Regions from separate parts of the Sphingobium sp. TomTYG65 genome, predicted to be linked through region 2. Evidence: predicted binding sites of a transcription regulator. Region 2 holds the regulator's gene; the other holds the start of a gene.
The links. The regulator LexA, encoded in region 2, represses DNA repair genes until DNA is damaged. The targets are predictions, from matches to a motif close to GTTCCNCNCTTGTTCT.
Positions count from the first base shown of each region.

Region 1: the regulator LexA is predicted to act here: its motif matches at 2,203-2,218, upstream of ACZ5Y5_RS10285 (S24 family peptidase).

Region 1 is NZ_AP027330.1:2,094,463-2,100,125, forward strand. It holds gene ACZ5Y5_RS10270 (carbon starvation CstA family protein) at 1-322, shown strand, start outside; gene ACZ5Y5_RS10275 (YbdD/YjiX family protein) at 319-504, shown strand; gene ACZ5Y5_RS10280 (XdhC family protein) at 514-1,431, opposite strand; gene ACZ5Y5_RS10285 (S24 family peptidase) at 1,484-2,155, opposite strand; gene ACZ5Y5_RS10290 (hypothetical protein) at 2,271-2,456, shown strand; gene ACZ5Y5_RS10295 (hypothetical protein) at 2,453-2,824, shown strand; gene ACZ5Y5_RS10300 (hypothetical protein) at 2,836-3,687, opposite strand; gene ACZ5Y5_RS10305 (TIGR04063 family PEP-CTERM/XrtA system glycosyltransferase) at 3,696-4,922, opposite strand; gene ACZ5Y5_RS10310 (putative O-glycosylation ligase, exosortase A system-associated) at 5,123-5,663, shown strand, end outside.
Region 2 is NZ_AP027330.1:1,260,004-1,265,666, forward strand. It holds gene moaC (cyclic pyranopterin monophosphate synthase MoaC) at 1-47, shown strand, start outside; gene ACZ5Y5_RS06315 (molybdopterin molybdotransferase MoeA) at 44-1,228, shown strand; gene ACZ5Y5_RS06320 (hypothetical protein) at 1,276-1,431, opposite strand; gene lexA (transcriptional repressor LexA) at 1,584-2,255, shown strand; gene ACZ5Y5_RS06330 (ComEC/Rec2 family competence protein) at 2,282-4,390, opposite strand; gene gltX (glutamate--tRNA ligase) at 4,427-5,663, shown strand, end outside.

The sequences.
Region 1 (5,663 bases), 830 kb from region 2:
CCCGACTGCATGGCTGCTGGTCTGTACGCTGTCTGCCGGCTTCCTAAAGCTCATGTCCAGCGATGTGAAGGTCGGCTTCCTTGCCCATGCCGAGAAGTTCAGCGCAGCCGCGGAGCAAGGCACCGTTCTCGCCCCGGCCAAGTCGATGGCGGAGATGCGGCAGATCATCTTCAATGACCGGGTGGATGCGGGGCTGGTCGCGATCTTCCTCGCAGTCGTCCTCTCGCTGCTCTTCTTCACCATTCGCACCTGCATCGCTGCGCGGCGCACGGACGGTCCCACCGCGCGCGAAATCCCTGTGCCACTGGTGCCTGCGGAATGAGCGGGCTGCTGGACAGAATCCGGCATACGGCCCGGATGATGGTGGGCGTGCCCGACTATGACGGCTACGTCCTGCACATGCGCACGCATCATCCTGGCCAACCGGTGATGACGCGCACCCAGTTTTTCCGCGACCGGCAGGAGGCGCGCTATGGCGGCAAAAACGGCGGCAAATGCTGCTGACGGCTTCGTTCAACCGCGCGCGTTGAACCCAGCGACCATTCCTGCCGCTATCGACAGCGCAATCTCCGCTGCCCCCACTGCGCCAATGTCGATACCAGCCGGACCATCGATCCGCGCAAGCGCCTCTGCCGAAAATCCCATTGCCGACAATCTTTCCAGCCGGGCGGCATGGCTCTTGCGCGACCCAAGCGCCGCAACATATCCCGTGGGCGCCCGCAGCGCCGCAGCCAGGGCGGGATCATCGATCTTGATGTCGTGGCTCAGCGTCACCACCGCTGTGGCTTCTCCCGGCCGACGCGCAGCAATCGCCTCGTCGGGCCAGCGATCGTCCAGTTCGACGCCGGGGAAACGCTCCTGCGTCAGGAAGCGCCCGCGCGGATCGATCACAACCGGCATCACGCCGATGGCCTGAGCCAATGCACCTAACGCCTGGGCGATCTGCACGGCTCCCACGATCAGCAGCCGGCGCGGCGGGTCATAGCGATTGAGGAACTGACCTTCGATCGCCCCCTCGCGCGTCAAGCCGGTGTCCAAATCAGTGGAAAGAGTCAGCGCGCGACCCTCATCCCGGACCTGCGCGATCCGATCGAACAGGGCAGGCGCAAACCCGCCCTCGCCCACTGGCTGCACCAGAACGCTGATCTCCCCGCCGCAAGGCAGGCCCACCGCCCATGCGTCGCCGTCAGCCACGCCATAGCGTTCGACATGCGCCGGGCGCCCCGCAATAACCTCTTCGGCGCGCTGCAGCACATCGGCCTCGACACAGCCGCCCGAGATGCTGCCCTCGAATCGGCCGTCCTGATGCACGATCATATGGCTGCCGCGCGGCCGGGGAGCAGACCCCCAGGTCGATACCACCGTCGCCAGCGCCATGGGCGCACCGCGCCACTCGATCGCCTTGCGGATCACCGCGTCATTGTCGTTCAACCAGAATCTCCTTGCCGGTCCGCAGATAGGAAGCCGCGCCGGCCTCGCCAAGCTAGACCAGCCGCCGTCCGGTCCACACAACCCGTCCCACGATCGCCACCAGCGCCGGGTCGATATCCACCCAGTCGGGGTAATGCGCATTGTCGCTGAGCACGCTGAACAGTCCACGCCGCGGCCCCATCGCGATCCGCTTCACCATCAGCACGCCATCCAGCCGTAAAACATAGACCCCGTCGCGCAGCCGCGTCGCGTCGTCATCATGATCGACCATGATTTCGTCGCCGTCATTCAGCGTCGGCGCCATCGATTCGCCATCAACCCGGATGATCGAAACTCCCTGCGGCCGCACGCCCAGATGCCGCAGCCAGCTGGCGTCGAACGCCAGCACACCCGCCGCGCGCTCATCCTCGTCGAGCGAACCCGGCCCTGCCGACGCGCCAAGCGAGAGGCGCGGCACTGGCACCACGGCGGGCAACGGCCGCGACCGGCGTGCAATCGGCGCCTCCTCACGCGGTCCGCCCAGCATATCCTCCGCCACGCCGAAATAGCGGGCCAGCACCCGCCTATCCTCTTCGTCCAGCTTGCGGGGCGACCCTCGCTTTATGAACTGCTGGATATAGGCGGGATTGCGCTTCAGCAGGCGGGACAGATCGGCATAATTCTCCCCCCGCTCGGCAATCAGCCGTTCCAGCACGATGCGCGGATCTAGCTCACTTACGCCCATGGCTCATCCATATCGATAAGATTTTTCCTAGACAAGTAGGAAATAGGAGAACAGATAGGAAACGACCTAGAGATTCGCAGCGGGCGAATCTGCTTGAACAGGGAGAATGACAAGCATGCTGCTTCGCGCCGTCGAAAAATTTCTGCGGGAAAACGGCATCCCCGCGACACGTTTCGGCCGGGACAGCGTACGCGACCCCCGTCTGGTCTTTGACCTGCGGGCGGGTCGCGAACCGGGGGAACGGATAAAGCGAAGAATAGAACATTTCATGAACACATATCGCAGGAGCGTGGGTCAATGACAAGCATCGATCATCACAACGCAACCCGCCATTCGGTGACGAACGAAGACGCGCCGGTGCGCGGCAGAGACCCTTTGCCCCGCCTTCTCGCGCAGCTGATCGAGCGAGCCGGAGACCCGGTCAGCGTCGAACGCGCGACCAGCCGCCCTTGGGCGAGCGCGTTGTTCCAGGGCAGGCGGCACGTGATCTGCTTGCGGCTGTGCGGGCCAGATGCGGCCGAACGGCGCGCCCGTTTCGCTCAAGGACTGGAGGAGGCGGAATGGCGCCTCACCCGCCATTTCGTCGCCGACATCACGATAGATGCAGTTCAATCCGCTCCACGCGAGGAACGGATCGACCTGTCAGCCCTCACGATCGAGGACTGGTGAGCGCACGACATTCAGCGCGTGCGTTCCGCCATAGCCCGAAGGGTGCCGAGCGCCGCGCGCAGTGCCTGGTCCACATCATCTTCCACTTCCTCACGGACAGGCACAGGCTGTTCGACCGGCATGTCGGCGATCACGTCGCTGGCAGTGGCAACCCTGCTGCGGACCCTGTCGGCAAGGCCGCGCTCAAATCGGGCGGTCAGCTCAGCCAGCGACGGCATCTGCGCTGCAGGCGCGGGCTGTTCGACCCGTCCGGCCCTGAGAGGCGCTGGAACTGCAATGCTGATGTCTTCAAATTCCGCCTCAATCGGTTGCGGGGCGGACAGCGCCTCTTCAACCACTGGCGTGAAGGACAGCGCAACCGGCTGCTGCTCAGGCTCCGGCACCTCTGCCTGCTCTATGCGGGCAGGTGCGATCCGGGGGAATATCTCCAGTCCGCCAAAGTCCCTGCTGGCGAAGATCGGCGCACGCGCAGGCGCATCGGGATGCGCATCGGCGCGGCGCGCCAGCGGACGCGACACCCGTGACCCCGTGGGGCGGCTACGGGACAGCCAGTTCAGCTTCGGCAATGCAAAACCCATTTTACTCACTCCCCGGACGCCGCTTTGGCGTCCATCTTCTTTCATCGGCGCGGGCACGGCGTTAAAGCACAGCCAGCCCATTCCCATCAGCGCGCCAAAACCGGCGAGCAGCAACCGCGCCTTCATGCCAAGCGGCGGCGCAGCGGCGGGCAGTGCTTCGCTCAGCCCGCTCGACGCCACGACCGTCTCGATCAGCCCCGCCGGCATGGCCAGCAGGATCACCGCCACGGCAAGACCACCCAGCACCGCCGGGGTTATCGTCCCATGTCGTCGAATCGCGTTCACGACTGGGCTCAGGCGGCGGCGCGCACGCGCGGCTGACGCTGCAACAGGCGCTCATAGACAGGCTCGTACCGCAGAATATTTGACGACCAGTTACGCTCCCGCTCGACAAAGGCCCGCGCGACCGCACGCCGGTCATCCCAGAAGCTGCGATCGGCGAACATGCTCGCCAGCGCCGCTGCAATCGCCGCCGGATCTCCCGGCGCGAACAACGCGCCAGTGACGCCATCCTCGATCAGCTCACGATGACCGCCAACGCTCGAAGCAGCGACAAGCCGCCCCTGCGCCATCGCCTCCAGGGGCTTGAGCGGCGTCACCAGCTCGGTGAGTCGCATCGCCTTGCGCGGATAAGCCAGGATATCGACCTGCGCATAATAATCCTCCACCTGATCGTGCGGCACGCGGCCAACAAACAGGATATGGTCGGCAAAGGGCGAAGCCGTCGCCTGATCACGCAACGCCTGTTCACAAGGGCCGCCGCCGACCAGCAGCAGCTTCACCTTCGGCCGCGCGCGCACCAGCCGCGGCATGGCGGCGATCAGATCATCGAGCCCTTCATAATCATAGAAGCTGCCGATGAAGCCGACGACATCGGCCCCTTCCAGCCCGAGTCTCGCCGTCAGCGCAGGATCGCGTGGGACGGGCGTCCCGAATTGCTCCATATCCACCCCATTGGGTGAAACGATGATCTTGTCCGGGCCGATGCCGCGCGACATGAGATCTTGCCGCAACCCTTCGCAGATCACCGCAACGGCGTCGGCCGCCCGAACCGCATGGGTCTCCAGTTGCCGCGTCAGCCAGTAACGCGGGCTCCCCTCCGTCCCGGTGCCGTTGCCGACCGCGGCATCCTCCCAAAAGGCGCGAATCTCGTAAACCATGGGAATGTCGTGCCGCTTCGCCGCGCGCTGGGCGGCCATCGCGTTCAATACCGGCGAATGGGCATGGATCACATCCGGCCGCCACTGCGCGATCAGCGCTTCGATCGCGTCCGCATGCGCCGAAATATCCCGCCACTCCCGCAGCAGCGGATTGCCCGTTGCCGCTGGGCCAAGCGTGCGGTGAAAATGAAGGCCATCCACAGTCTCTTCGGCAGGGCCCGCCGCGCCGTGGCGATGCCCTGTGATGCCCCGCACCTCCCAGCCCCGCGCCATCTGCGCCCGCAATATCGCGCGGGTGCGGAAAGTATAGCCGCTGTGCATCGGCAGGCTGTGATCGAGCACATGAAGTATCCGAGTCATGGCGATTCTTGTGCCGGAAAAGGTTTAACGGCCCGTCAACTCTGCCGCGCTAGGAAAAGGGCGTGACCAGCCACGACTCTCCCACGCGATGATTGACGCCCTCTCTCTCCTCATCAGCCATGGTGTGATCATGCTCGCGGCATGGCGACTGCTGTCGCGTGACGATCTGGACGACGAATCGGCCGCGGAGCGCGCACCCGATGCGTGACCTCTTCTTCGTCGCCTTCCTCGGCGCCTTCTTCCTGCTGGGCTTGCGGCGGCCTTTCCTGCTGATCGCGGTCTATGCCTATATCGACATCGTCTCACCCCAGCGGCTTTCCTATTTCCTGCTGAACAGCATCCCTATTTCCGCCGTCGCTTTCGCGATGGCCGTGGGCGCATGGCTGCTGGTGGACAAGAAAGCGGACTGCCGCTTTTCCATGCGCCAGCTGCTGCTGCTGATGCTGCTCGCCTGGTGCGGCTATACGACGGCGACGGCCGACTTCCCCATCAATGCGGCGACCAAATGGGCGTGGGTCTGGAAGGCGATGATCTTCGCGATCTTCCTGCCGCTAACCCTGCGAACCCGGTTGCGGCTGGAGGCGCTGGCTCTCTTCATGGTGCTGTGCGCCAGCACGATCATCATCAACGGCGGCATGAAGACGGCGCTGTCGGGTGGCGGCTATGGCGTGCTCAATCTGATGGTCGATAATAATAGCGGCCTTTATGAAGGCAGCATCATCAGCTGCGTCGCCATTTCGC
Region 2 (5,663 bases):
TGATCGCCAAGTCGGGCGGCAAGTCAGGCGACTGGCGCGCGGCATGAGCCTGCTCCCCGTCGCGGAGGCGCAGGCCCGATTGCTGGCCCTCGGTCGCCGCCTACCCGACGAGGAGATCCCCGTCTCCGAATGCGCTGGCCGTTGGCTAGCCCGCGATGTCCTTTCCTTGCGAGATCAGCCCTGGGCTGATCTATCGGCCATGGACGGTTTTGCGATCCGTGCCGCCGAATGGCCTGGCCCTTGGCGCGTAACCGCCGAAAGCACGGCCGGCGGTGCACTTCCACCGCCCATGGTTCCCGGCGAGAGTTGCCGCATCTTCACAGGTGCCCCGCTGCCGCTTGGCGCCGACACCGTCCTCATTCAGGAGGATGCTGATCTTTCAAACGGCTCGCTCAATGCTCGTGGGCCGGCTCTTTCCATCGGCCGCAATGTGCGACCCGCTGCTTCGGATTTCCGTAAGCACCAACTTCTCCTGCCTTCAGGAGCCGCTGTCGGCCCTGCTCAGATAGCGCTCGCCGTCTTGGGTGGGCACGGCGCACTGCCTGTAGGTTCCCGCCCGCGGATCGCCCTGCTCTCCACTGGCAACGAACTTGTGCCACCTGGATCGCCTACACCGCCGGGCCGTCTCCCCTCTTCCAATGCACCTATGCTCGCAGCGATGCTCCGCGCTATCGGTTGCGAGATCCTCGACATCGGCATCATCCCCGATGATCTCGATGCGATGAAGCAGGCGTTCGACCATGCCAGCCAAGCCGACATCATAGTCTCCACCGGCGGCGCGTCAGTGGGCGATCATGACCTCGTCCGCCCCGCATTTACGGGGGTTGGCGGCGATATTGATTTCTGGAAGATCCGCATGCGGCCAGGAAAGCCGCTGATGGCGGGCACGCTGCGCGACGCCATTTTCCTGGGCCTGCCCGGAAATCCGGTCTCAGCCTTCGTGACTGCAACCCTGTTCCTATTGCCGCTCGTCCGGCACATGGCTGGCGCGGCCGATCCCCTGCCCCGCACCGCCGTTGCGACGCTGGCCGCGCCACTACCGGCAACCGGCGATCGGGATGATTATCTTCGCGCCTTCCGCACCGGCGACGGCATGATAGCAGTCACCTCGCAAGATAGCGCTGCGACAGCAGCCATGGCTCAGGCGGACAGTCTCATACTTCGCCCTGCAGGCTCGTCGCCCGCGGCAACGGGTGATCAGGTAACGATCCTCCCCCTCTCCTCATGAGAAAGGGGCCGCAAAGCGGCCCCTCCCCTGGACAAACCGGGCGCTGTTCAGCGCTGTTGCTTGCCGTGATCGCTCTTGTCCTTCTTGCCTTCGCCCATTTGGCCTTGGCGGTTCTCCTGCTGCTGCTGACGGCCGCCTTGGCTTGAACGGTCACCACCCTGCTGGCGGCGCTGATTGCTGTCCTGGTTGTTCTGATTCGCCATCTTACTCTCCTATTCACCCTCTTTTAGGAAGGCGGCCAGATAACGGCTGGATCGCCTGTCCGTTCCTTTCGTTACGGCTTGCGTAAGTTGCTTGACTTGCCTTGTTCCGTTTCCTATGCGTTCTCCATCCGTTCTATGGAGGACAAGCAGGCATGCTGACGCCCAAGCAACAGGAATTGCTCAGCTTCATTCACAACAGGCTAGAGGAAGGCGGTGTATCGCCTTCGTTTGAGGAGATGAAGGAAGCACTCGACCTGCGGTCCAAATCCGGTATCCACCGTTTGATCAATGCCCTGGAAGAACGCGGCTTTATCAGGCGCCTGCCCAACCGGGCTCGAGCACTTGAGGTACTCAAACTTCCAGAGGCAATGCATCGCGCGCCTAAGGCCGTGGTCCAGCCAAAGCCGCAGCTGGCGTCCAAACCGCCGATTGCTGCGAATGATGTGATCGAAATACCCCTTCATGGCCGGATCGCCGCGGGCGTTCCTATAGAGGCGCTGGAAGGGCAAAATATGCTCTCTGTTCCGGCCGCACTCCTTGGTGCGGGCGATCATTATGCATTGGAAGTCTCCGGTGACTCCATGATCGAGGCTGGCATCCTTGATGGCGATTTCGCCCTGATACAGCGGACGGAGGTTGCGCGCGAGGGGCAGATCGTTGTTGCCTTGATCGAGGACAGCGAAGCAACGTTGAAATATTTCCATCGCCAAGGCCCTAAGGTGCGGCTCGACCCAGCCAACAGCGCCTATGAACCGCAAATCTATGACACACAGCAAGTGCGCATCCAGGGAAAGTTGGCGGGCCTCTTGCGCCGCTACAATTGATCTGATGGGCGGGATGCCGGTCGTCTCTAGGGTTGAGTAATCCAGGGATGTGCGTCGCCGGGGACTTTCCCGGTTCGCACTTCCCCATCGTCCAGGTTGATGGCCAGCCCGCCTGTCTGCATCAACAGCCGCCGGTCAGCCTTCAACCAGCGCGGCCGGCACCAAGGGGGAAGGCGACGATCCGCGATGACAATGTCCGCGTGGGCGCAGTCGTTCTCGAGTCTCTCTCTTTCCACCAAATCCCCTGTTCGCGTCAGAAGCAGCCGCCACACGCGGCCACCGCCCGTCAGAGCAACCACGCACAGATCCCTGGAACAATTCGCGTCCGGTAAGTCGGCGAGAGCCGCTAGAGGCCCTTCATAGCCCGCGCTTTCCGCCATCATATCGCGTACATAATCGCCGGCTCGTTCCCGCAAAATTGCCATGCCGCCGCTTCCGGTCCGCACAGCGACATGACGACCGTCAGCCGTCACCAATATGTCGGGCGGCGAAGTTCTGGCTATAACGACCAGCCCAACGACGACCGGCGCCATCCCAATCCATCGCCAGCCGCTTCGCCATAAGAGACAGCAGAGGCCACCCAGCACCATCATGCCGAATATGAAGTTCGGCACCACAGGGGCAGTCATCACTGCCCAGGGACTCGCTGCCACGCTGTGCGCAATCCACAGCAGCAGGTCGAGAGCCCTCGCCGTCAGCCACCATGCAGGCGCTCCCAACCCGATGAGGTCCAGCACTAATGCCAGCGCTTCCAGCGGCATGACGACAAAAGTGGTAAGCGGAATCGCTATCAGATTGGCAAATGCGCCCATCATCCCCGCCTTGTGGAAGTGAAAAAGCGCGATCGGCGCCAACACTAGTTCCACCGCAAAGCCGGTCAGGAGCAAGACGGCCAGGGAGCGCCCGAGACGCGTGACTGTTCGCTCATCCCGCGCAGCTGCAAAGGCGCGAAAGCTGGGGTACTCGCCCAAGGCGACGATTGCAATCACGGCAGCGAAGCTCATCTGAAAACTTGGTCCGGCCAGCGCCTCCGGCCAGAGCAACAGCACCAGCAGCGCCCCGGCAGCGATCAGCCGCAGCGTGATCGCTTCACGGCCGAGGGCAAGTCCCCCCAACACCAACAGCGCTGCGATGCAGGAACGAACCGTCGGCACTTCCGCGCCCGTCAGCAGCGTGTATCCGATACCTGCCAGCGCTCCGCCACCCGCAGCGACCAGCATCAATGGCCAGTCGAGCGCAGCTCGCCGGCTCAACGCCATAATCCGCATCAGCAGGAAAACGACTCCCCCGATCAGGGCAGTCACATGCAGCCCGCTGATAGACAGCAAATGAGCAAGGCCGCTGCGCCGCATCGCCTCGGCATCCTTCTCGGCAATGGCGCCCTGATCTCCGGTCGCAAGCGCTGCGGCGATACCTGCCCCGTCGCCGTCCGCTTTTTGCAAAATATGTGCGAATAAGCGGTTGCGCAGCGGCGGTGCTTCGTCCGACCGCCGTAAGACGGTGATAGGTTTCAGCGCGCGCCCTGTAGCTCCGATTCCTTGGAAATAGGCGCGTCGGGCAAAATCATAGCCGCCTGGCAGACTGGCGGGGGCAGGCGGCATCAGCCGCGCTCGAAACCGGATGACCGCGCGGCGCCCGAACCCAGCAGTTACGTCCGCTGCCGCTACATTCACACGGATCAATGGAGGCAGAGCAGACGGATCGACCGGCCGGATTGCTACGCGACTCATCTGCTGAGCGGGCACTGCATCGGCGGATATGACTTCGCCCGTCAGCTCCAGGAAGATGGGCCGGGGCAGCGGAGCTGTGCCGAATATGGCCGCTTTTCCCCAGATAAGCAGACAGCCCACACAGGCGAGCAGGCTCCCCAGCACCACCATCTGCCGCAACCGCGCGCCCGAGGGCATAAGGCATCCAACGCTCGCCAGCGCAATCGCACCGCAACAGAAAGCAAGCCATTCCAGACGGTTAGGGAGAGATAACCAAGCAGTGATGCCAATTCCCAGCGCCACCGGAACCCACAGGCCCAGTTGCTCGCGCTCCTCTTCGAGCCATTGCTCCAGCCCCACAAATAAGCGTTGCCCCGCCTGCCCGATATTCCGGCCAACGGAGGTTTGTCGTGGCTTAAAAGCCATGCTAGGGGGCGTCGCGTTCATGGATGAGCAAGGCGGATGTCGGGGAATAAAACGGTGAATGCAACGGGTTTGAACAAGCAAGTCGTGACCCGCTTTGCGCCATCGCCGACGGGCTTCCTTCACATCGGCGGCGCGCGCACCGCTTTGTTCAACTGGTTATTCGCCCGGCATCACGGCGGCAAGTTCTTGTTGCGGATCGAAGATACAGATCGCGCGCGCTCGACCGAAGAAGCTGTGGCAGCGATCTTCGATGGGCTCGAATGGCTCGGCCTTGCCGGCGATGAGCCTGCAGTTTTCCAATTCGAACGCTCGGTTCGCCATGCCGAGGTCGCCAATCAGTTGCTTGCGGGCGGCCACGCCTATCGCTGCTATGCTACGCCGGAAGAGCTTGCCGAATTGCGCGAGCAGCAGCGGGCCGCCAAGCAGCCGATGCGCTACGACGGCCGGTGGCGCGACCGCGATCCTTCTGAAGCACCTGCAGGCACCCCTTTCGTGATCCGGCTGAAGGCGCCCAAGGAGGGCGAAACGGTTATCGAAGATGCGGTGCAAGGCCGCGTCGTTGTTCAAAACGCAGAGCTGGACGACATGATCCTGCTCCGTTCCGACGGCACGCCAACCTATATGCTTGCCGTGGTGGTCGATGACCATGACATGGGCGTCACTCATGTGATCCGCGGCGACGACCATCTCAACAACGCCTTCCGACAGCTTGGCATCATCACAGCCATGGGCTGGGAAGAGCCGGTTTACGCTCATATCCCGCTCATTCACGGATCAGATGGCGCAAAGCTGTCCAAGCGCCATGGCGCCCTTGGCGTAGATGCCTATCGTGATGAAATGGGCATGCTGCCGGAAGCCGTACTCAATTATCTGCTCCGCCTTGGCTGGGGCCATGGCGATGAAGAGACTATCTCTCGAGATCGCGCGATCGAACTGTTCGATATCTCCGGGGTGGGCCGTTCGCCTTCCCGCTTCGACATAAAGAAGCTGGAAAATCTGAACGCCTATTATCTGCGTGAGGCGGATGACGCCCGTCTCGCCGCACTGGTGTTTCCGCGCATTGAAAAGCGTTTGGGCATGACAGGCGGGGAGGGCTCCGAAGCGCTGCTGACGAAGGCCATTCCATCGCTGAAACCGCGAGCGAAGACCCTTAATGAAATTGCGGAAGGCGCAGAGTTTCTGTTCAAAAGTTGCCCGCTGGATTTTGACGAGAAGGCACTTGCTCTGCTAGACGACTCGGCACGCGAGCTGCTGGCCAAGACAGCCGACGCTC